Regions from separate parts of the Streptomyces sp. NPDC007084 genome, predicted to be linked through region 3. Evidence: riboswitches for the same ligand, from Rfam matches in the RefSeq annotation. Region 3 holds a riboswitch; each other region holds the start of a gene.

What was found. A riboswitch is a leader RNA that binds a small molecule or an ion and turns the genes downstream of it on or off. The one in region 3 is predicted to bind cyclic di-AMP.
Positions count from the first base shown of each region.
Region 1: another riboswitch for cyclic di-AMP. It lies ahead of AB0912_RS04530 (M23 family metallopeptidase); the one in region 3 lies ahead of AB0912_RS15250 (transglycosylase family protein).
Region 2: another riboswitch for cyclic di-AMP. It lies ahead of AB0912_RS02075 (LysM peptidoglycan-binding domain-containing M23 family metallopeptidase); the one in region 3 lies ahead of AB0912_RS15250 (transglycosylase family protein).

Region 1 is NZ_JBEYFY010000003.1:218,236-225,843, forward strand. Features, by position in the region: gene AB0912_RS04515 (GNAT family N-acetyltransferase) at 1-1,549, opposite strand, end outside; gene AB0912_RS04520 (HPr family phosphocarrier protein) at 1,724-2,005, shown strand; gene AB0912_RS04525 (GntR family transcriptional regulator) at 2,274-2,969, opposite strand; gene AB0912_RS04530 (M23 family metallopeptidase) at 3,167-3,931, opposite strand; cyclic di-AMP (ydaO/yuaA leader) riboswitch at 3,945-4,104, opposite strand; gene AB0912_RS04535 (pitrilysin family protein) at 4,318-5,706, opposite strand; gene AB0912_RS04540 (pitrilysin family protein) at 5,703-7,067, opposite strand; gene AB0912_RS04545 (DNA topoisomerase IV subunit A) at 7,480-7,608, shown strand, end outside.
Region 2 is NZ_JBEYFY010000002.1:23,080-30,687, forward strand. Features, by position in the region: gene AB0912_RS02055 (MBL fold metallo-hydrolase) at 1-922, opposite strand, end outside; gene AB0912_RS02060 (Glu/Leu/Phe/Val dehydrogenase dimerization domain-containing protein) at 1,329-2,507, shown strand; gene AB0912_RS02065 (TetR/AcrR family transcriptional regulator) at 2,557-3,177, shown strand; gene AB0912_RS02070 (SGNH/GDSL hydrolase family protein) at 3,399-4,184, opposite strand; gene AB0912_RS02075 (LysM peptidoglycan-binding domain-containing M23 family metallopeptidase) at 4,449-5,348, opposite strand; cyclic di-AMP (ydaO/yuaA leader) riboswitch at 5,353-5,525, opposite strand; gene AB0912_RS02080 (alpha-galactosidase) at 5,809-7,608, opposite strand, start outside.
Region 3 is NZ_JBEYFY010000015.1:33,033-40,640, forward strand. Features, by position in the region: gene AB0912_RS15240 (cytochrome P450) at 1-526, shown strand, start outside; gene AB0912_RS15245 (transglycosylase family protein) at 764-1,795, shown strand; cyclic di-AMP (ydaO/yuaA leader) riboswitch at 1,979-2,169, shown strand; gene AB0912_RS15250 (transglycosylase family protein) at 2,174-2,884, shown strand; gene eno (phosphopyruvate hydratase) at 3,276-4,562, shown strand; gene AB0912_RS15260 (septum formation initiator family protein) at 4,794-5,270, shown strand; gene AB0912_RS15265 (DUF501 domain-containing protein) at 5,311-5,970, shown strand; gene AB0912_RS15270 (Ppx/GppA phosphatase family protein) at 5,967-6,908, shown strand; gene AB0912_RS15275 (NAD(P)/FAD-dependent oxidoreductase) at 7,340-7,608, shown strand, end outside.

The DNA of each region.
Region 1 (7,608 bases), on a different contig from region 3:
TGCCGACGATCGCCACCCGGGGTCCCCTGGGGAGCGGCTGGCGGGCCAGCAGCAGTCCGGCGTCGACCAGTTCGGTGATCGTGTCCACCCGGATCACCCCGGCCTGGCGCAGCAGGGCGGAGACGGTGGCGTGCGGCAGCCGAGTGGCCCGTACCGCGTGTCCCTGGGGGGCGGCTCCGCCGTGCCGTGCTCCCTGGACGACGACCAGTGGCTTGGCGGCGGCGGTGCGGCGGGCGAGGCGGGTGAACTTGCGCGGGTTGCCGATGGATTCGAGGTACATCAGGGCGACGTCGGTGTCCGGGTCTTCGAACCAGTACTGGAGGACGTCGTTGCCCGACACGTCCGCCCGGTTGCCGGAGGAGATGAAGGTGGACACGCCGGTGACGCCCGTGACGCCGCCGCCGCGCCGGTGCAGCCGGGAGAGCAGGGCGATGCCGATGGCGCCGGACTGCGCGAACAGCCCGATCCGGCCGGGGCGCGGCATCTCCGGGGCGAGCGAGGCGTTGAGCCGCACCTCGGGGGAGGTGTTGATGACCCCGAAGGCGTTCGGCCCGATGATGCGCATGCCGTACGTGCGGGCGTGCCGGACGAGTTCGCGCTGGCGCTCGCGCCCCTCGGGCCCGCTCTCGGCGTACCCGGCGGAGACCACGACGAGGCCCTGCACGCCGTGCTCGCCGCACTCCGTGACGACCTCGGGGACCTGCTCGGCGGGGACGGCGACGACCGCGAGGTCGACGGGCTCCTCGATGTCGCGGACGGAGCGGTGGGCGGGGACGCCGGCGAGTTCCTTCTCCTCCAGGGCCCTGTTCACCGCGTACAGGCGGCCGGTGAAGCCGGCCTCGCGGAGGTTGTCGAGGACACTGCGGCCGACCCCTCCGGGGGTGCGTCCCGCGCCGATGACGGCGACCGAGCCGGGCGCCAGGAGGCGCTGCACGGAGCGGGCCTCGGCGCGCTGCTCCCGGGCCCGCTGTACGGCGAGCGAGCGGTCGGTGGGTTCGAGGTCGAACTCCAGGCGTACGACGCCGTCCTCGAAGCTGCGCTTCTGGGTGTAGCCGGCGTCCGTGAACACCTTGATCATCTTGTTGTTCGCGGGCAGGACCTCGGCGGCGAAGCGGCGGATTCCGCGCTCGCGGGCCACCGCCGCGATGTGTTCGAGCAGGGCCGAGGCCACGCCGCGGCCCTGGTGGGCGTCCTGCACGAGGAAGGCGACCTCCGCCTCGTCGGCGGGCGCGGACGCGGGCAGGCCCCGGGCGTCGATCCGGTCGTAGCGCACGGTCGCGATGAACTCGCCGCCCACCGTGGCGGCGAGGCCCACCCGGTCCACGAAGTCGTGGTGCGTGAAGCGGTGGACGTCCTTGGCGGACAGCCGGGGGTAGGGCGCGAAGAAGCGGTAGTACTTCGACTCGTCCGAGACCTGCTCGTAGAAGCTGACGAGGCGCTCGGCGTCGTCGACCGTGATGGGGCGGATGCGCGCGGTGCCGCCGTCGCGCAGCACCACGTCGGCTTCCCAGTGCGCGGGGTACTCGTGCCGGTCCGACGAGGTCTGCATGGGCCCCAGACTACGGCTCGCGTACGACAACGGCGCGAGGCAGTCTGTCGGGTACGCATGTCACCCCGAGGCCGTGGGGATACCGTCCGCGGCCGGGACGCGGGCCGTCCGGGTCCGCTTCCCGATATGGGACACTGGTCTAGACAACCCTGAACACCTGAAGGGCAGCATCACATGGCTGAGCGCCGCGTCAACGTCGGCTGGGCTGAGGGTCTCCACGCCCGTCCCGCCTCCATCTTCGTCCGGGCCACCACGGCCTCCGGCGTCCCCGTGACGATCGCCAAGGCCGACGGCAACCCCGTCAACGCGGCCTCCATGCTGGCGGTCCTGGGCCTGGGTGCCCAGGGCGGCGAGGAGATCGTCCTCGCGTCGGACGCCGAGGGTGCGGACGCCGCCCTCGACCGTCTGGCGAAGCTGGTCGCCGAGGGGCTCGACGAGCTTCCCGAGACCGTCTGAGCCGAGCCCGCGAGGCACTCGGACCTTCACACGGCTGAGCCGCGCCACCCCTCACCGGGAGCGCGGCTCAGCCGTTTCCGTACGCCGCCCCGGGAATTCCCGCGTGCTGCCCGAATTCATGCCGGCACACGCGGGAAACGCGTGGGCGCGCGACGCGAACGAGTCGCGTGAACGAAATGAGCGCGCACCGTGAATTCCGGGCGCGCGAAGAAAGCGGCAGCGGAAACAGCGCTTCGCCGAATAACCCTCTTTGTATACGGCGCCCGTGTTAATGGCGTTGACCCGTCATGTTTACGGGATGTTGCGAAGTCCTCACACGGTCCTGCCGGTCCCCGCCGGCCGGGAAGCGCAGCCGGTGCGCGGACGCCGAGCGCTCGGCGTGCAGGGCCGTGATCGCGCGGGCCCGCTCACCGTCCCCGCGGGCGACCGCGTCCACGATGCCGCCGTGCTCCGCCCAGGACTCCGCGGGGTTGGCCGGCGCCTCCACCGCGTACATCCAGGCGATCTTGTGCCGTAGCTGGGACAGCGTCGACGTCAGCGCGGGGCTGCCGGAGGCCTGGGCGAGCGTCTCGTGGAACCAGCCGCCCAGGGAGCGCAGATCCTCGCTGTTGCCCCGCCTGGAGCGCTCCTGGCCCAGCCTGACCAGCCCGCGGAGCACCTTGAGGTGAGCCTCGGTGCGGCGCTGGGCGGCGCGCGCGGCACCCAGCGGCTCCAGCAGTATGCGCATCTCCAGAAGGTCCGCGGCCTCCTGCTCGGTGGGCTCGGCCACGCACGCGCCCGCGTGCCGCCGGGTGACCACGAAACCCTCGGCCTCCAGGGTGCGCAGGGCCTCGCGCACGGGGACGCGCGAGACGCCGTAGCGCCGCGCGAGCAGTTCCTCGGTGAGCCGGCCGCCACGCTCGTAGACGCCCGCGACGATGTCGTCCCGGATCGCCGTGCATACCGAGTGCGCCGGAATACGCATGACCGGACCTCCGCTTTAATCCCCGCGAAACGCCATCGATTGACGCTTGTTCAGTGACTCTATTGCAGGAAGCCTTAATTTCCGATGGCGGGCCTGAATCCATGGATATTTTTTGGACAGTCGGCCTCCGGAAACGATGATGCCCCGGCTCGGTGAGCCGGGGCATCGAAAACGGTGGAGAAGCCGCGAAGCGGTCGTCAGACGTTCACACCGTGCGAGCGGAGGTAGGCGACCGGGTCCATGTCGGAGCCGTACTCGGCGGTGGTGCGCGCCTCGAAGTGCAGGTGCGGTCCCGTGGTGTTGCCGGTCGACCCGGAGAGGGCGATCTGCTGGCCCGGGGTGACCGTCTGGCCCACGGAGACACCGATGGACGACAGGTGCCCGTACATGGTGTACGTGCCGTCGTGCATCTTGATCACTACTTGATTGCCGTAGGCACCGCCCCAGCCGGCCGCGACGACCGTGCCGGCGCCGACCGAGTGCACCGGGGTGCCCGAGGCCGCGTGGAAGTCGACACCGGTGTGGCTGCCGGAGGACCAGAGGCTGCCGCCGGTCTTGTAGCCGGTGGAGACGTACGAGCCGGAGATCGGCATGACGAAGGTGTTGAGCCGCTTGCGCTCGGCGGCGCGGGCGGCCCGCTCCTTGGTCTCGCGAGCCTTCGCGGCCTGCTCTGCGGCCTTCTTGCGCGCGGCCTGTTCGGCCTTCTCCCGCGCGGCGGCCACCTCGGCGGCGTGCTGCTGGGCGGCGGCCTGCTCGTCGATCTGCTCGGCGACGGAGTCACCGATGGTGACGGCCTGGGTCAGCCCGGTCTGCTCGACGGAGGGGGTCGCGGCGAACGCGGGCGCCGCGAGGGTTCCGAGGACACCGGTGGTGGTGAGGGCCGCGACGCCGACGGCGTTCTTGGTGGTGCGCTGCACGCGGCTCGGACGACGATGCTTCCCGGTGCCACAGGTGAACGCCATAAAGGGGCTGATCCTTTCCTTCCTTCTCGCCTACCGGGTTAGCTGACGGGTTCGGAGCAGGAAGGTCTCCTACGGACCCCCTCCGGGGAGGGCGTCCGATTCACCCCAGGGACTACGTGTGGGTCCCCGGCTCCCCTGGCTCGCGCCATGCGGGGACTCGGCGATGGCTGTCCGGTGCCGCGGGCGCGGCGCACTGCCTGACGAACAGCCGGACAGACGCTAAACGGGGCATCTTTCGAACAACAAACGGATCACGGTTTTTGTAGCGCATCCCACAGCGCAGAAGCCAACCTCCGTACCAATACGGACATCCTGGCGGTGATGTGCGCGCAAAAGAGGGCCCTGGCGACGCTTCGGTCACCAGGGCCCATCTCGGTCACACGGTGCTACTCCGCGGAGACCACGCTGACTTCACCGATGCCCAGGGCCCGCACCGGCTCCTCGATCCGCGCCGCGTCGCCCACCAGGATCGTCACCAGACGGTCCGTCGGGAAGGCGCTGACGGCTGCCGCGGTGGCCTCCACCGTGCCGGTGGCGGCCAGTTGCCGATAGAGCGTCGACTGGTAGTCGTCCGGCAGGTACTGCTCGACCTGGTCGGCGAGCGTGCCCGCGACGGCCGCGGCGGTCTCGAACTTGAGGGGCGCCACGCCCACCAGGTTCTGCACGGCGACATCGCGCTCCGCGTCGGTGAGCCCCTCGGCCGCCAGGGTGCGCAGGACCTTCCACAGGTCGTCCAGCGCCGGCCCGGTGTTCGGGGTGTCGACCGAGCCGCTGATGGCGAGCATCGCGGCACCGGTGCCATCCGGCGCGGACCGCAGGACCTGGCCGAACGCCCGTACGCCGTAGGTGTAGCCCTTCTCCTCGCGCAGGACGCGGTCCAGACGCGAGGTGAGGGTGCCGCCCAGGCAGTAGGTGCCGAGCACCTGGGCCGGCCACACACGGTCGTGCCGGTCGGCGCCGACCCGCCCGATGAGCAACTGGGTCTGCACGGCGCCGGGGCGGTCCACGATGACCACGCGGCCCGTGTCATCGGCGTGCACCGGCGGCACCGGGCGCGGCTCGGCGGACGATCCGGTCCAGGCGCCGAGGGTGTCGCCGAGCAGCTCGTCCACGTCCACGTCGGTGAGGTCGCCGACGATCACGGCGGTGGCCGTCGCGGGACGGACGTGCTTCTCGTAGAAGGACCGCACGGCCGCGGAGTCGATGTTCTGGACGGTCTCCTCGGAACCCTGGCGCGGGCGCGACATGCGTGCCGTCGGCGGGAAGAGCTGCCGGGAGAGTTCCTTGGCCGCGCGGCGGCCCGGGTTGGCCGTCTCGTGCGGGATCTCGTCGAGCCTGTTGCGCACCAGGCGCTCGACCTCGCTGTCCGCGAAGGCCGGCGCGCGCAGGGCGTCCGCGAGCAGCCCGAGCCCCTTGGGAAGCCGCGAGACGGGCACTTCGAGGGAGAGCCGGACACCGGGGTGATCGGCGTGCGCGTCGAGCGTGGCGCCGCAGCGCTCCAGCTCGGCGGCGAAGTCCTCGGCGGAGTGCTTGTCGGTGCCCTCGGAGAAGGCGCGCGCCATGATCGTGGCGACGCCGTCCAGGCCCGCGGGCTCGGCCTCCAGGGGGGCGGCGAGGACGATCTCGACGGCGACGACCTGCTGGCCGGGGCGGTGGCAGCGCAGCACGGTCAGGCCGTTGTCCAGGGTGCCGCGCTCGGGGGCGGGGAACGCCCACGGCTTCGGCTGTCCCGCCTGGGGCTGCGGGTGGAAGTCCATGGTGGCGAGTTCGGTCACTTCGCCGCCTCCTCGTCGGTGTCGTCAGCGGCGTCGGTGTCGTCAGCGGCGTCGGTGGCTTCGGGTGCGGTGGGCTCGTAGACGAGCACCGCGCGGTTGTCGGGGCGCAGGCGGGCCTTGGCGACCTCCTGGACCTCTTCGGCGGTGACCTCCAGGACGCGCTGTACGGCGGTCAGGGCGAGCTGCGGGTCGCCGAACAGGACGGCGTACCGGCACAGTTCGTCCGCGCGGCCGGCGACGGTACCGAGGCGGTCCAGCCACTCGCGCTCCAACTGGGCCTGGGCGCGCTCCATTTCCTCGGCGGTCGGGCCCTCCTCGGCGAACCGGGCCAGCTCCTCGTCGACGGCGGCCTCGATGACCGGGACCTCGACGTCACCGGACGTCTTCACGTCCAGCCATCCCAGGGAGGGCGCTCCGGCGAGCCGCAGCAGGCCGAAGCCGGCGGCGACGGCGGTGCGGTCGCGGCGGACGAGCCGGTTGTAGAGCCGGGAGGACTCGCCGCCGCCGAGGACGGTGAGGGCGAGGTCGGCGGCGTCGCACGCGCGCGTGCCGTCCTCCGGGAGGCGGTAGGCGGCCATCAGGGCGCGCGCCGGGACCTCCTCCTCGACGACCTCGCGGAGCTGCTCGCCGATGACGTCCGGCAGCGAGCCGTCGCGCGGGGCGGGCTTGCCGTCGTGCCCGGGGATGGAGCCGAAGTACTTCTCGACCCAGGCGAGCGTCTGCTCGGGGTCGATGTCGCCGACGACCGACAGGACCGCGTTGTTCGGCGCGTAATAGGTGCGGAAGAACGCGCGGGCGTCCTCCAGGGTGGCCGCGTCCAGGTCCGCCATCGACCCGATCGGCGTGTGGTGGTACGGGTGGCCCTCGGGGTACGCGAGCGAGGTGAGCTTCTCGAACGCGGTGCCGTACGGAACGTTGTCGTAGCGCTGGCGGCGCTCGTTCTTCACGACGTCGCGCTGGTTCTCCATGGACTCCTCGTCCAGCGCGGCGAGCAGCGAGCCCATCCGGTCGGCCTCCAGCCAGAGGGCCAGTTCGAGCTGGTGGGTCGGCATGGTCTCGAAGTAGTTGGTGCGCTCGAAACTCGTGGTGCCGTTCAGCGAGCCGCCCGCGCCCTGGACGAGTTCGAAGTGGCCGTTTCCGTGGACCTGCTTCGAACCCTGGAACATCAGGTGCTCGAAGAGGTGGGCGAGCCCGGTCCGGCCCTTGACCTCGTGGCGCGAGCCGACGTCGTACCAGAGGCACACCGCCGCGACCGGGGTCAGATGGTCCTCGGAGAGCACCACGCGCAGGCCGTTGGCCAGGCGGTGCTCGGTCGCTGTCAGGCCGCCGGAGCCTGCCTCGGCGGTGGCCGTGTGACCCATGGGCATGTACGTCCCTTCGATCGCGGAACTGCGTCATTCCTGTCGGTCCTGCCACTGTATGCAAGCGCGCGGACGCCTGGCGAAGTTCCCGCACCTCGTACGCCGAGAGCGAGACTCACGGCTGCCGCCGCGCGCCCCCTGGGACTCCTCGGGAACGGCCTCCGGGAGCCTGCCGAGAAGGCTCGCGGAAACTCTTGGGGAGGGCGCTACCGACGGGTGGCGGGGCGCTCTGGAAGGACGCCACGGATGGGTCGAGGGGCGCTCGGCGACGGCGCTACGGACGGGTCGAGAGGCGCTCGGCGACGGCGCTACGGACGGGTCGCGGTCCGCGTTGTCAGCGGGGCGGTCCACAATGGTCCGCGTCAGATCCCGTTCATGCCCCGGCAGAGACTGTGAAGGAGCCGCAGCAGCGATGGCCCGCCGCAGCACGAAGACCCCGCCGCCCGACGACTCGTACGAGGAGAAGATCCTCGACATCGACGTCGTGGACGAGATGCAGGGCTCCTTCCTCGAATACGCGTACTCGGTCATCTACTCGCGA
Region 2 (7,608 bases), on a different contig from region 3:
TCACGCCGGCGGGCCGCCCGCCCTGGAGGTCGAGGTGGGAGCGCATGCCCTCCTCGGGCGTCATGTGGATGTCCGGCCAGTACTCGCTGTAGGCGCCGATCTGGATCATCGTGGCGTCGAACGGGCCGTGGGCCGCGCCGATCTCCTTGAAGCCCTGGAAGTAGCCGGTGTCTCCGCTGTGGTAGATCCGGTGGGCGTCGCCCTCGACCACCCAGGAGGCCCACAGCGTGTGCTGGAAGTTGCGCAGGCCGCGCCCGCAGAAGTGCCGGGCCGGTGTCGCCGTCAGAGTGATCCCGCCGACCTTCGCCGACTCGTTCCAGTCCAGCTCGCGCAGGCGGTCCGCGGAGACGCCCCAGCGCTCCAGGTGGGCGCCGACGCCGAGCGGGACGGCGAACACCGTGTCCGTGCCGGCCAGGGCCTTGATCGTGGGCAGGTCGAGGTGGTCGTAGTGGTCGTGGGAGATGACCACGACGTCGACCGGGCCGAGCGCGGCCAGCGGCAGGGGCACCGGGTGCAGCCGCTTGGGTCCCGCGAAGGCGAAGGGGGAACAGCGCTCGCCCCAGACGGGGTCGAAGAGCACGCGGTGCCCGTCGATCTCGGCGAGGACGCTGGAATGGCCCATCCAGGTGAGCCGCAGGCCGGTCGCGGCGGGCCGGGCCAGGTCGGCGACCGTCGTCGGGTGGACGGGGACGGTCCCTTCCGGGGAGCGGTGCAGGCGCTCCTCCTTGCGGAAGTAGACCTTCGCGAACTCCAGCATCGAGCCGTCGGGCCGGGTGCGGGCGCTCTCCGGGTTCTGGAAGACGCCGTCCGCGAAGTTCGGTGATCTGCGGATGCGCTCCAGGCGCGCACCGCCCGGATCCGCGCCGAAGGCGGCGGGCCGCAGCGTGCGGAGCCCGGAGCTCAGGGTACGGAAACCGGTCACGGGTACCTCCAGAAGGAGTCGGTCAGGCTTTCATTATGGTCGTCGCCTCTGACAGCGCCGCGTCGCCCCGGTCACGACGCGATGTCCGTGCGCCCGGGCCTGTGTCTCCTCAACCCCGGCACCCGTCCGCTTCTTCCGTCCCGGGCAAAGCTCCTTCCTTGCCACGGCTCGACCCCGAGGGCCTTGCCACGGCTCGCCCCGAGGGCGATGCCCGCACCGCGCCGCACGCCCGCTCCAGAGCGCCCGGGCACCCGCGCACCCACGCGCCCACGCACGCACCCGGCGCGTTGACAGGACGCCACACCGGTTTCGATACTGAACCATGGTTCAGTAATGATCCCCGATCCGCAGGCAGGCCCCCTGCGCACCCCGGCACCACCGGGACGCCCGTCCCCGAGGAGACCCCATGACCGCCCCCCTGATGTCGCTCACCTGGACGGACCACGTCACCGGACGTCAGGGGTTCCTCGTCGTCGACCGGCTCGTGCGGGGTGTGGCGAGCGGGGGCCTGCGGATGCGGCCCGGGTGCACGCCGGCGGAGGTCGCCGGGCTCGCCCGGGGGATGACCATGAAGGAGGCGCTGCACTACGACCCGGACGGGCGGTACGTCCCGCTGGGCGGCGCCAAGGGCGGCATCGACTGCGACCCCCGGGACCCGGCGGCGTACGGCCTGCTGGTGCGGTATCTGACGGCCATGCGCCCCTACATCGAGTCCTGCTGGACGACCGGTGAGGACCTCGGCCTCTCCCAGGACCTGATCGACCGGGCCGCCGGCGAAGTCGGACTCGTCTCGACCGTCCAGGCGGTCTACCCGCTGCTCGACGACGAGACGGCGGCCCGGCGACGGCTCGCGGACGCCTTCGCGGTCGAGGTCGACGGCATCGGCCTCGACGAACTGGCCGGCGGCCGCGGTGTCACCGAGTCGGTGCTCGCGGCGCTCGACCGGGCCGGGGTCCCGTACGCGGGGACGCGGGTGGCGTTGCAGGGGCTCGGCACGATGGGCGGGGCCACGGCGCGGTTCCTCGGCCGGGCGGGACTGAAGGTGGTGGCCGTCGCGGACGTCAAGGGGACGGTCGCCAACCCGGACGGCCTCGACGTCGAGGCGCTGCTCGCCGCGCGGGACGCGTACGGGACCGTCGACCGCGCGGTGCTGCGCCCCGGTGACCGCGAACTCCCGGGCGACGCCTGGCTGTCCGCCGACGCGGAGGTGCTGGTGCCGGCCGCCGTCTCCTATGTGATCGACGCGGCCAACCAGGCCGGGATCAGGGCGCGTTGGGTGGTCGAGGCGGCCAACATGCCCGTACTGGCGGACGCGGAGGAGCAGCTCGCGGCGCGCGGGGTCACCGTGCTGCCGGACGTGGTGGTCAACTCCGCGACGAACGCCTGGTGGTGGTGGACGCTGTTCGGCGACATCGGCGCCGACGCGGACGAGGCGTTCGCCCGCATCCGGCGCTCGATGCGCGCGCTCGTCGACCGGACGCTCGCCCGCGCGGAGGCCGACGGGACGACACCGCGGGCCGCCGCCCACGCCATCGCCGCCGACCGGCTGCCGGTCATCGCGGAGCGGTTCGGCTGGTACGGATGACGCGAACTCGTGTCCGACCGCGCGGGGACCGGCTGTGTAGGGTTGCCGCGTGGCGAGAGTGCGGTTGAGCGTGGCGGAGCGGCGCGAGGAGTTGCTGCGGGCCGCCGTCGAGCAGATCGAGGCGCGGGGCGTGGCGGCGGTGCGGATCGCCGACGTGGCCTCGTCCCTCGGTGTGAGCAACGCGCTCGTCCTGTACCACTTCTCGACGAAGGAGAAGCTGGTCGCCGCCGCGTTCGCCCACGCCGCCGAGGACGATCTCGCCCACCTGCGCAAGCTGCTCGGCCGCCGCACCACCGCGCTGCGGCGGCTGCGGACGGCGGTGCGCTGGTACGCGCCCACGGGTGCGGCCAAGGGCTGGCGTCTGTGGATCGAGGGCTGGGCCGCCGCGCTGCGCGAGCCGGCCCTGCTGGAGGTCACCCGCGATCTGGACCGCCAGTGGAAGGCCGCGCTCACCGAGGTGATCGCGGAGGGTGTCGCGGCGGGCGAGTTCCACTGCCCGGACCCCGTGGCCGCGGCCCTGCGTCTGACCGCGCTGCTGGACGGTCTCGCCGTCCAGATGACCGCCTACGGCGGCACGGTCTCCCGGGCCCGCACCCTGGAGTGGGCGGATGACGCCCTGGCCCGCGAACTGGGCCTGGAGCGGGCCCAGTTGGTGGCGGGAGTCCGCTGAGGACAGCGCGCCCGGGGCGGGCGCCCGCCCGGCGCGAACGTGGTCCGGGGCGGGGTTCGCCCGTTCGCCTCCCGGGCGCGGCGTCCGCACGGCAGACGACAAGTCGGCCCCGGGCCCGAAGGACCCGGGGTGCGTGAGCGTCGCGTGGCCGCTCGGGCCACCGGCTCGATACGACCGTCCAGGACCTACGACGCCCAGGACCGCCGGCTCGGTACGCCCGCTCAGGCCACCGACTCGATGCGCATCTTGATGTCGTCCGGGGAGAGCGTGCCCTTGGCGGCTACATGGTCGCCGGAGGACTCGCCGCGCAGCCGGCGGCCGATCCAGGGCACCAGGTACTCGCGCGCCCACTGGATGTTGTCGCGCCGCACCTCGAAGGTGCCGCGCGGCGGCAGGGGCGGCCAGGGCTGGTCCGGGTCGGCGGGCACCTCCAGGCCGAGCACCTGTCCGGCGCGCAGCGCCACCCGGGTGTGCCCCTCGGGCGAGAGGTGCAGCCGGTCGCCGTCCCAGGCGCGGCGGTCCTGGATCGTCTTGAGGGACCACAGGTCGAGCACCGGGCAGCCGTAGCGGTCCGCGATGGCCCGCACATGGCCGTTGTACGTGGCGATCTTGCCGCGCAGATGCTTGAGCACGGGTACGCCCCGGGTGTCGAAGCCGGTGGTCACCATGACCGTGCCGACGGCCGAGGTGAGGTCGGCGACGGCTCGCTCGAAGCGCTCCGCGACCTCGTCGGGGTCGGTGCCGGGCCGGATGATGTCGTTGCCGCCCGCGCAGAAGGAGACCAGGTCCGGGCCGAGTTCCTTGGCGCGGACGAGCTGGGTCTCGACGATCTGGTCGAGCAGTTTGCCGCGCACGGCGAGGTTGGTGTAGTTGAAGTCGCCCTCGGGCCGCCGGTCCGCGAGCAGTACCGCGAAGCGGTCCGCCCAACCGACGAAAGCCCCGTCGGGCCCCAGGTCGCCGACGCCCTCGGTGAAGCTGTCCCCCACCGCCACGTACGACCCGATCACTGATCTGTCGTCACTCTTCGAATCGTCTGCCACGTCGGCCCATGATTCACCTTCGGATGTGAGCTACGCGACCGTAGGGAAGGGTTGACGGCCGGTGAGATAGGCCACTCGTCAAGTGTTGGTCAACCGTGGAATAAGGCTCTCATCAGGGGTGTTGAGGCAGCCGCGACCAACATCGAAGGCCGGACCCCACGGATCGTGGGGTCCGGCCTTCGATGGCTGTCCTGCCGTCAGGAGCAGGTCGGGCGGGTGCGGTGCCAGGGGTCAGCCGACGGCGACACCGTGCGAGCGCAGGTAGGCGACCGGGTCGATGTCCGAGCCGTAGTCGGGCGTGGTGCGGACCTCGAAGTGCAGGTGCGGTCCGGTGACGTTGCCGGTCGCGCCGGAGAGGCCGATCTGCTGGCCCTCGGTCACGGTCTGGCCCGCCGAGACGGACAGGGCCGACATGTGGGCGTACTGCGAGTACTTGCCGTCGGCGTGCTGGATGACGACCTGGTTGCCGTAGGCGCCGCCCCAGCCTGCGGAGACGACGGTGCCCGCGGCGATGGCCTTGATGGTGGTGCCGGTCGGGACGACGAAGTCGGTGCCGGTGTGGTAGCCGCTGGACCACATGCTGCCCGCCACCTTGTAGTTGGTGCCGATGACGGCGCCGTCCACGGGGAGGGTGTAGCCCGAGCCGTTGTCGGCGGCGGCCGGCTTGGCGGGCGCGCTCACCGGCTCGGCCTTCTGGGCCGCGGGCTTGGCGGCGGAGGGCTTGGCTGCCGAGGGCTTCGCCGGGGCGGCGGCCTTCGGGGCGGCGGCCTTGGCGCCGAGCGACAGCTTCAGACCGGGGTGGATCAGGGACGGGTCGCCGCCGATGGCGGAGCGGTTGTCCGAGTAGATCTTCTTCCAGCCGCCGGTGACGTGGTGCTCGTCGGCGATCTTGGCGAGGCAGTCGCCGGCCTTCACCGCGTACGTCGTCGTCGCGGCGGCCTTCGCGGCGGCCGGGGTGACGGTGGCGGTCTTCTGGGTGTGCTGCGCGACGGCGGCGGCCGGCGTCGCGGCGTGGGCGCCGGTGGCTCCCATCAGGGGCAGCGCGAGCGCGGCGCCACCGGTTCCGGCCACGGCGATCGAGCGGGTGAAACGCAGGGACTTGGGACGGCGGTGCTTACCCTTCGCGGGCATGGCGAATTCCTCTCCGGCGCCTGCGAGGTGAGCTGTCGGGTGCGGGCTGGAGATGCCCGGCCGCGCTGCTGCGCGGCTGTACCCCTAGCCTGTTCCGGAGTCCGGACCAGGCACGGAACCTGTGGGTCCCCCGCTCCTGCCGTGTACGGGTGAGTGGATTCCGGGCGGCGGCAGGATTGGGCGTCCGTCCGGATTGAGGCAGAACGTAAGCGAGATGAGCGCGCGTCGACAACCAGCCGCGGATTCCGGACGCTCACCTTTCTTGATCCATGCGGAATTCACCGTCACCCTCCGTGGAATGACGATCTTTACGGCCTTTCAATCCGCCCGAATTCAAGGGTGCGTTGAGAAATGCCGACGGCAACGCATCGTCACGAATATGACCCTGCTCACGCCCCCGGACCCACCTCGCCCTATTCCAGGGCCAGTTGGAATGAAGGTGCCATTTCGGACAGAACAGTCAGATACGGCGCAGCCGGATGACCGTCGCGTCGAGATCGCCGCGCAGCCCGCTGTGCAGGCCGTGGTGCAGCAGCACGGCACCTCGGTGGATTTCGCCCGTTTCGACCCGTTCATAGCCGGCCGCGGGGTCGAGTCCGCGCAGCCTGAGGGGGGCGGGGTGCTCTCCGTAGTGCTGCGCCTGGAGCCAGGCGAGGACCACCACCTCGTCCCCGAGGACGTACTGCGTGGCGCTCAGCCCGCCCGCCGGGGGCCGCAGCCGGTAGAGGTCGCCACGCTGCACGACCGGCCTGATCTCCCGGTAGAGCCCGACCCAGTCCCGCGCCTCGGCCAGCTCCTCCTCGCTCCACCGGGCGAGATCGCCGCCGACGCCGAGGACCCCGGCCATGGCGCTCACGAAGCGGAAGCGCAGGCTGCTGACCCTGCCGTTGAGCAGGTTGTTCGGGCTGTCCGTGACCCAGGCCGCCATGACCCGCGCCGGATGGATCTGACTGAAGCCGTGCTGGATGGCGAGCCGGTCGAGCGGGTCGGTGTTGTCCGAGGTCCACACCTGGTCGGTACGGGCCAGGACGCCGAGGTCGACACGGCCGCCTCCACCGGAGCACGACTCGAAGGCGACGCCGGGGTGTGCGGCGCGCAGCCGGTCGAGCAGGGCGTAGAAGGCCTCGACGTGGGCCGTCCAGAGCTTTTGCGGATAGGGCTCACCCGGCCAGCCGGCATCCGTGAAGGACCGGTTGAAATCCCATTTCACATAGTCGATCGGCGCGCCGGCGAGCAGCGCGTCCAGCCGCTCCCAGAGATACTCCTGAACGTCCGGCCGGGCGAGGTTCAGGACGAGCTGATTACGGAACTCCGTCCTGGTTCGTCCCGTTTGGTGCTGCACCCAGTCGGGATGGGCGCGGTAGAGGTCGCTGTCGGGGTTGACCATTTCGGGCTCGACCCAGATCCCGAACCCCATGCCGAGGGCGTGAACGTCGTCGGCGAGCGGTGTGAGACCGGCGGGGAAGCGGTCCGGGTTGGGGGTCCAGTCACCGAGTCCGGCGCGGTCGCTGGTGCGGGCCCCGAACCAGCCGTCGTCGACCACGAACAGTTCGACGCCCATCCCGGCGGCCCGCCGGGCGAGCGCCCGCTGTCGCTCCTCCGAGATGTCGAAGGTGGTGGCCTCCCAGGAGTTGAACAGCACCGGCCGGTCCCGCTCCGCGTCCGGGATCACGTACGTCCGCTGGTACGCGTGCCAGGCGCGGCTGGCGCCGCCGAACCCGCCGTCGCTCCACAGCCCGGCGAAGACCGGCGTGGTGAAGGTCTCCCCCGGGGCGAGGGACAGCAGGCCGGAGTCGTCGTGTCCGGCACCGCCGGTGATCTGCACGCGCCCGTCGGGGAGTTGGGCGACCAAGATCCGCCAGGAGCCGGACCAGCCGAGCGCGCAGCCGTACACCTCGCCGCTCTCCTCGGTGGCCTCGCTGTCGAGGGCGACCCAGGGCAGATGCTGGTGGCCGGTGTGCCCGCGGCGGCTGCCGATGACCTGCTCGCCGTAGGTGAGGGGTGAGCGCGTCAGCCGGGACTCGGCGGCCCAGCGGCCGTGGAGCTGGGACAGCCGCCGGCCCTCGCGTTCGGGCAGGGTCCAGGTCGCGGAGTCGGCGCGCAGCAGCTCCAGGTCGCCGGGCCCGTCGTTGACGAGCGTGACCCGGCGCTCCAGCACATCGCCGCGCGGCCGGTAGTGCAGGGTGATGCCGAGGCCGGCGTCACGGAAGCGCAGCCGCAGCTCGTCGTCCTGGACCGTCGCGTCCTCGAAGCGCCACTC
Region 3 (7,608 bases):
GGTCAACCTGATCGGGAACGGGCTGTACGCGCTGCTGACCCACCCGGAGCAGCGGGCCCGCCTCCAGGCCTCCCTGGCGGCCGGGGAGAGCGGACTGCTGGAGACGGGGGTGGAGGAACTCCTGCGCTACGACGGGCCGGTGGAGCTGGCCACCTGGCGGTTCGCGACCGAGGACGTGCGGATCGGCGGGCAGGACATCGCGGCCGGTGACCCGGTGCTCGTCGTGCTCGCCGCAGCCGACCGCGATCCCGAGCGCTTCGAGCGGCCGGACGTCCTCGATCTGTCCCGGCGTGACAATCAGCACCTCGGCTACGGCCACGGCATCCACTATTGCCTGGGCGCGCCGCTCGCCCGGCTGGAGGGGCAGACCGCGCTCGCCACCCTCCTCACCCGCCTTCCCGACCTCCAACTCGCTGGAGATTCGGCCGATTTGCGCTGGCGCGGCGGGCTCATTATGCGCGGATTGCGCACGCTTCCGGTCGAGTTCACCCCGGTCGGACAGTCCGGAACCGGTTCATCCGGGTAGCCGGGGCGGCGGTGCCGCAGAGGGGTGCGCGGGCGCGGGAAGGGCGTTCGGCCGAGCGGTCCGGCGGGCGACGTCAACTGACACGCCGTCATAACTGTGATCTTCACGTGATCTGCGCTGCATCGACTTGTGACAAGCGTTCGAGTCCGGCTACCTTCACCCATCAACGCGGCCCCGGCGCTCATCACTTCGCCGTAGGTGCCGTAGTCACCCCGTTGTCACGCGAAAGGCTTCCGCATGCTCTCCGGGAACGGCCGTCACCGGCGCCCCCGTCAGGCCCCGGCCCTCATCGTCGCCGCAGGCGTGACCGGGTCGGCCATCGCGATCCCGCTCCTCGGGGCGACGAGCGCGAGCGCGGCCGACGGGACCACCTGGGACCGGGTCGCCGAGTGCGAGAGCGGCGGCGCCTGGAGCGCCGACAACGGCAACGGCTACTACGGCGGCCTCCAGCTCACCCAGGACAACTGGGAGACGTACGGCGGCCTCGAATACGCGCCGAGCCCCGACCAGGCCAGCCGCTCGCAGCAGATAGCCGTCGCCGAGAAGGTGCTCGACGGGCAGGGACTCAAGGCGTGGCCGACCTGCGGACCGCTCTCCGGGCTCAGCAAGGACTCGGCCGGGGTCGACGTCGACACGGGCATGGGTGACGCCGCGTCGGACGACGACACCGCCGGCACCTCCGGCCTGTCCACCTCGCCCGGCGCCTCCCCGTCCACCGGGGCGTCCGCCGGCACCTCCACGGACTCGTCGGAATCATCCGGGTCGTCGGACTCGTCCGGTTCGAGCGACACCGCCTCCCCGAAGGCGACCGGTAACACCACCAAGTCCGACCCCTCGGCGGGTACGGACGAAGCGGACGATCCGGATGCTTCCGGCACGCCCAAGGCCGACGATGACGAGTCGGGCAAGTCGGGCAAGTCCGGCCGGAGCGGCACCTCTTCGGAGCCCTCCGACGAGACGTCCGCCACCCCCGGACGGCATCGCGGCGGCAGCGCCGACGAGGACGCGGCCGACGCCGTCGGCGACAGCCGGCCCGACAGCGCCTCCGGGCGCCACGCCTCGCGCGGCTCGGACGGCTCCCGCGAGGCCGCCGACGGCACCTACGTCGTGCGCGCCGGCGACAGCCTGTGGGCGATCGCCGACGCCCTTGACCTCGAGGACGGATGGACCGGGCTGTACGCCGCGAACGAGGAGACCGTGGGCGCCGATCCGGACGTCATCCTGCCCGGTCAGAGCCTTGCTCTTGATGGCGAAACGGTCGAAAAGTAGCGGGAGTTCACGTCATGGTTCGCTCGTGAATGTCCGGTTTGGCGCGAGTGAGACATGAGTCTCAGAAGCCCTGATCGTCTTTGAAAATCAGGCGGCCCACTGCTTACGGTCGTGATCGCTCGCCACAGCGGGCCCCGACGGTCGCAACGCCGAATCCTGCCAGCGGCCGTACGGGAACAGTCGTCGCGTCAAGCGCCGTAGGCAGGAGCGGGGGACCCAAGGTAAGCGCCGCGAACGGGAGTTGAGAGACACCCGGGGACGGCTTGGGGTAAAGCCGCGCGCCGCGGTTCCGCAAGGGACCGTGACCGTGCGGCCGGGCAACTCAACCGGCCCGAACCCGACAGCTCACCTCGCAGGCGTCGGTGAGGGGATCACTCGATGCTGTTTTCCAGCAAGGGCAAGCACCGCCGCCCGAACAAGGCCACCCGTGTCGCCACGCTCGCCGGAGTCACCGGTGTCGCCATCGCCGCCCCGCTGATGGCCGCGGGCAGCGCCTCCGCCGCGACCGGCTCCGAATGGGACGCCGTCGCCCAGTGCGAGTCCGGCGGCAACTGGTCGATCAACACCGGCAACGGCTACTATGGCGGCCTGCAGTTCTCGTCCTCCACCTGGGCCGCGTACGGCGGCACCGCCTACGCCCCCACCGCCGACCAGGCCTCCAAGTCGCAGCAGATCGCCGTCGGCGAGAAGGTCCTCGCCGCGCAGGGCAAGGGCGCCTGGCCGACCTGCGGCACCGGCCTGTCCGGCGCCGCGTACAGCGGCGGCGACTCCGCCCCGGCGGCCCCCTCGGAGCCCTCGGCCTCCTCCGGCTCCTCGGCGCCGAGCGCGTCGCACAGCACCCGGACCACCGAGCAGCCCGCCTCCCGTTCGCAGGAGCGCCCGGCCGCCAAGAAGACCGTCACCACCCCGACCGGCAAGAAGGTCAAGAAGGGCGACGGCGAGTACAAGGTCGTCAAGGGTGACACCCTCAGCTCGATCGCCCAGAAGCACCACGTCAAGGGCGGCTGGCAGAAGCTGTTCAAGCTGAACCACGACATCATCGACGACGCCGACTTCATCTTCCCGGGCCAGCAGCTCCACCTGCGCTGATCCAGGCGGCACCCCCGGCCCTTCGCCGGCCGAGGCCGTACCCCGGTACTCCGGGCCTTCGCCGGCCCGGGCCGTACCCCGGTACTCCGGCCGACGGGGGCCGCACCCCGGACCGCCACCGATCGAGGCCGCTCCGGCCGGACGTGCCCGCCCTCGGCGGACGGCGGGCACGTCCCGGCCCGGCGGCTCCGGGCTCCCCGCTCCGGCGCGTGTTCCCCCGTACGCGCCGGAGCGGGGTTTTTCATTTCGTTTTTGTTCCGATCGGGAACAATATTTACCCCGAGTTCTGCCCAAGGGGTGGTCGATCGGCTGGCCGATCCCCCCGGGCCGGTTAGGCTCGTCCCGCAGGACTAGCCAAGCCCTGCGTATTCGCGTCACATCCCAGAAGGAGATGCTCGTGCCGTCCATCGACGTCGTCGTAGCCCGGGAAATCCTGGACTCCCGAGGCAACCCCACGGTCGAGGTCGAGGTCGGCCTCGACGACGGCAGCACGGGTCGTGCCGCCGTTCCGTCCGGCGCCTCCACCGGTGCCTTCGAAGCCATCGAGCTGCGCGACGGTGACCCCAACCGTTACCAGGGCAAGGGTGTCGAGAAGGCCGTCCTCGCCGTCATCGAGCAGATCGGCCCGGAGCTGGTCGGCTACGACGCCACCGAGCAGCGCCTGATCGACCAGGCCATGTTCGACCTGGACGCCACCGACAACAAGGGCTCGCTCGGCGCCAACGCCATCCTCGGCGTCTCGCTCGCCGTCGCGCACGCCGCCTCCGAGGCCTCGGACCTGCCGCTGTTCCGCTACCTGGGCGGCCCGAACGCGCACCTGTTGCCCGTTCCGATGATGAACATCCTCAACGGCGGGTCGCACGCGGACTCCAACGTCGACATCCAGGAGTTCATGATCGCCCCGATCGGCGCGGAGTCCTTCTCCGAGGCGCTGCGCTGGGGCGCCGAGGTCTACCACACCCTCAAGAAGGTGCTGAAGACCAAGGGCCTGTCCACCGGCCTCGGCGACGAGGGCGGCTTCGCCCCGAACCTGGAGTCCAACCGCGCCGCCCTCGACCTCATCGTCGAGGCCATCAAGCAGGCCGGCTACATCCCCGGCGAGCAGATCGCGCTCGCGCTCGACGTCGCCGCGTCCGAGTTCTACAAGGACGGCAAGTACGAGTTCGAGGGCAAGTCCCGCTCGGCCGCCGAGATGACCGAGTACTACGAGGAGCTGGTCTCCGCGTACCCGCTCGTCTCCATCGAGGACCCGCTGTACGAGGACGACTGGGCCGGCTGGAAGGTCATCACCGACAAGCTGGGCGACAAGGTCCAGATCGTCGGCGACGACCTCTTCGTCACCAACCCGGAGCGCCTGGCCCGCGGCATCGAGGAGGGCTCCGCCAACGCCCTGCTCGTCAAGGTCAACCAGATCGGCTCGCTGACCGAGACCCTGGACGCCGTCGAGCTGGCCCAGCGCAACGGCTTCAAGTGCATGATGTCCCACCGCTCCGGCGAGACCGAGGACGTCACCATCGCCGACCTCGCGGTCGCGGTGAACTGCGGTCAGATCAAGACCGGCGCCCCGGCCCGCTCGGACCGCGTCGCCAAGTACAACCAGCTCCTGCGCATCGAGGAGATCCTCGACGACGCCGCGGTCTACGCCGGCCGCAGCGCGTTCCCCCGCTTCAAGGGCTGATCCGCTCCACGAGCTGAGCCGCCTCGCGGGCTGATCCGGTTCATCGGCTGAGCCGCCTCGCGGGCTGATCCGCTCCATGGGCGGAGCCGCCTCGCGGGCTGGGCACCAGCCGCCCGCCCGCTTGGGCAGCGTCGTCCGTACGTCCCCGTACTCGGTCCCGTACCGTGTGCGGGGACGTACGCACGTGACGGCCCCGCACACGGCGGGCCGGGTACTGGGGAGGCGGGACTCATGGCCGTGAAGGACCGGGACCGGTTCTCCACCTCGACCAGGCTCAGACTGCTCGGCGAGCAGACGGCGGCCCGGGTCTACCGCTCCCAGACCAAACGGCAGGCCCGCCGCTCCCGGCTCACCGGCCGGGCCGCGCTGCTCGCGCTCGTCCTGTGCTCCCTGATCGTCGCGCTCGCCTACCCGATGCGGCAGTACGTCTCCCAGCGCGCCGAGGTCGCCGACCTGGAGCACCGCCAGGAGCAGGCCCGGCAGCGGGTCGAACAGCTCCGCGACCTGAAGGCGCGCTGGCAGGACGACGCGTACGCCGAGCAGCAGATCCGGCAGCGGCTGCACTACGTGATGCCCGGCGAGACCGGCTACGTGGTGGTCGACCCGGACCCGGCGAAGCAGGCCCGCGCCGGCCAGGGCGCCGCCGACCGCCCCTGGTACACCAACGTCTGGGACGGCGTGGACAAGTCCGACGCCGCCGACCAGTGACGAACCCCTGAACTGACCAGAAAGACACGTGACTCACGGCATGGAAACGCCACCGCCGACCACCGCGCGCACCGAGCCCACCGAGGCCGACGTCGAGGCCTTCAAGCAGCAGCTCGGCCGGCCGCCGCGCGGACTGCGCGCGATCGCGCACCGCTGCCCGTGCGGACAGCCGGACGTGGTGGAGACGGCGCCCCGCCTCCCCGACGGCACCCCCTTCCCGACCACGTACTACCTGACGTGCCCGCGGGCCGCGTCCGCGATCGGGACGCTGGAGGCCAACGGGGTCATGAAGGAGATGACGGAGCGGCTCGCCACCGACCCCGAACTGGCCGCCGCCTACCGCGCCGCCCACGAGGACTACATCGCGCGCCGTGACGCCATCGAGGTCCTGGCGGGCTTCCCGAGCGCGGGCGGCATGCCGGACCGGGTGAAGTGCCTGCACGTCCTGGTCGCCCACTCGCTGGCCGCGGGCCCCGGCGTGAACCCGCTCGGCGACGAGACCATCGCCATGCTGCCCGAGTGGTGGCGCAAGGGGGCGTGCGTGACGGTCCCCGGCGCGCCGGCCGGCGAGGGGTGGCAGACGGAGACGACACCGGACGGCACCGGCCACTTCGCCTTCAGGCCCGCCGAGACCGACGGGACCGGCGGGACCGACGGGTCCGACGTGGCCGCCGACTCCCACGGGGGTGAGGGCCGGTGACCCGCGTCGCCGCCGTCGACTGCGGTACGAACTCGATCCGGCTGCTGGTCGCCGACGCCGACCCGCGGACCGGGGAACTGGCCGACCTGGACCGCCGGATGACCGTCGTACGGCTCGGCCAGGGCGTCGACCGGACCGGGCGGCTCGCGCCGGAGGCGCTGGAGCGGACCTTCGCCGCCTGCCGCGAGTACGCCGGGGTCATCAAGGAGCACGGTGCCGAGCGGGTCCGCTTCGTGGCCACCTCCGCCTCCCGGGACGCCGAGAACCGCGCCGACTTCGTCCGCGGCGTCCTCGACATCCTCGGCGTCGAGCCCGAGGTCATCAGCGGGGACCAGGAGGCCGAGTTCTCCTTCACCGGCGCGACCCGCGAGCTGAAGGGCAGCGACGACCTCGCCAGGCCCTACCTGGTCGTGGACATCGGCGGCGGCTCCACGGAGTTCGTGGTCGGCGCCGACCGGGTGCGCGCGGCCCGCTCGGTGGACATCGGCTGCGTACGGATGACGGAGCGGCACCTCGTGCACGACGGCGCGGTCACCGACCCGCCCACCGCCGGGCAGATCGCCGCCATGCGCGCCGACATCGAGGCCGCTCTCGACCTCGCCGCGCTGACCGTCCCGCTGGCCGAGGCGCGCACGCTCGTCGGCCTGGCGGGCTCGGTCACCACCGTCTCGGCCATCGCCCAGGAACTGCCCGCCTACGACCCCGCCGCCATCCATCACTCGCGGGTCGGCGTCGACCGGGTCCGCGAGGTCACCGAGTGGCTGCTGCGCTCCACCCACGCCGAGCGCGCGGCCGTGCCGTCCCTGCATCCGGGCCGCGTCGACGTGATCGCGGCGGGCGCCCTCGTCCTCCTGTCGATCATGGAGCGCACCGGCGCCCGGGAGGTCGTGGTGAGCGAGCACGACATCCTCGACGGCATCGCGTGGTCGGTGGCGTAGGGCCGCCGCACCGCTCGCCGGGCGCCTCTCCTGAGCAGGTGGGGCGGCGTATGAGCGCGTCCGAGGGGGTCGCGGGAGCCCCTCGGACACACCTCGCCGGGAAAGTTCGTGAAGTTCTTCACAAGGAAAAAACCCCTGCTGGGCGTGGAAGGGGCCGGATGGGCCCCCGAGTGGGGGCCGGACGGTCCGCGTGAGGGCTCAACGGCGCGTTGCGGCCGCGTTTCCGGCCGGTGAAACAGGGGAGTCGCGTACCGGGCCGAACGGGTCGGAGTGCAGCTCACGCGGTGTTGACAAGGGTACGAACCGCCCGCTGGTTCCCTTCGGGGAGCGTGACCTCGCTCACGCGGGCCGCGCAGTGTAGCAGACCCCCTGTCAAACCTTGTGAAGGGGCGCACGAGCGACCCCCCATGACCGGGTGGATACTCGATGGCATGAGCACCACGGAGCGTCCCAGGATCCTCGTAGTAGGCGGTGGGTACGTAGGCCTGTACGCAGCTCGGCGCATTCTCAAGAAGATGCGCTACGGAGAGGCGACCGTCACGGTCGTCGACCCCCGGTCGTACATGACCTACCAGCCCTTCCTCCCCGAAGCCGCCGCCGGCAGCATCTCCCCTCGGCACGTCGTCGTCCCGCTGCGACGCGTGCTGCCGAAGGCGGAGGTCCTCACCGGCCGGGTCACCACCATCGACCAGGACCGCAA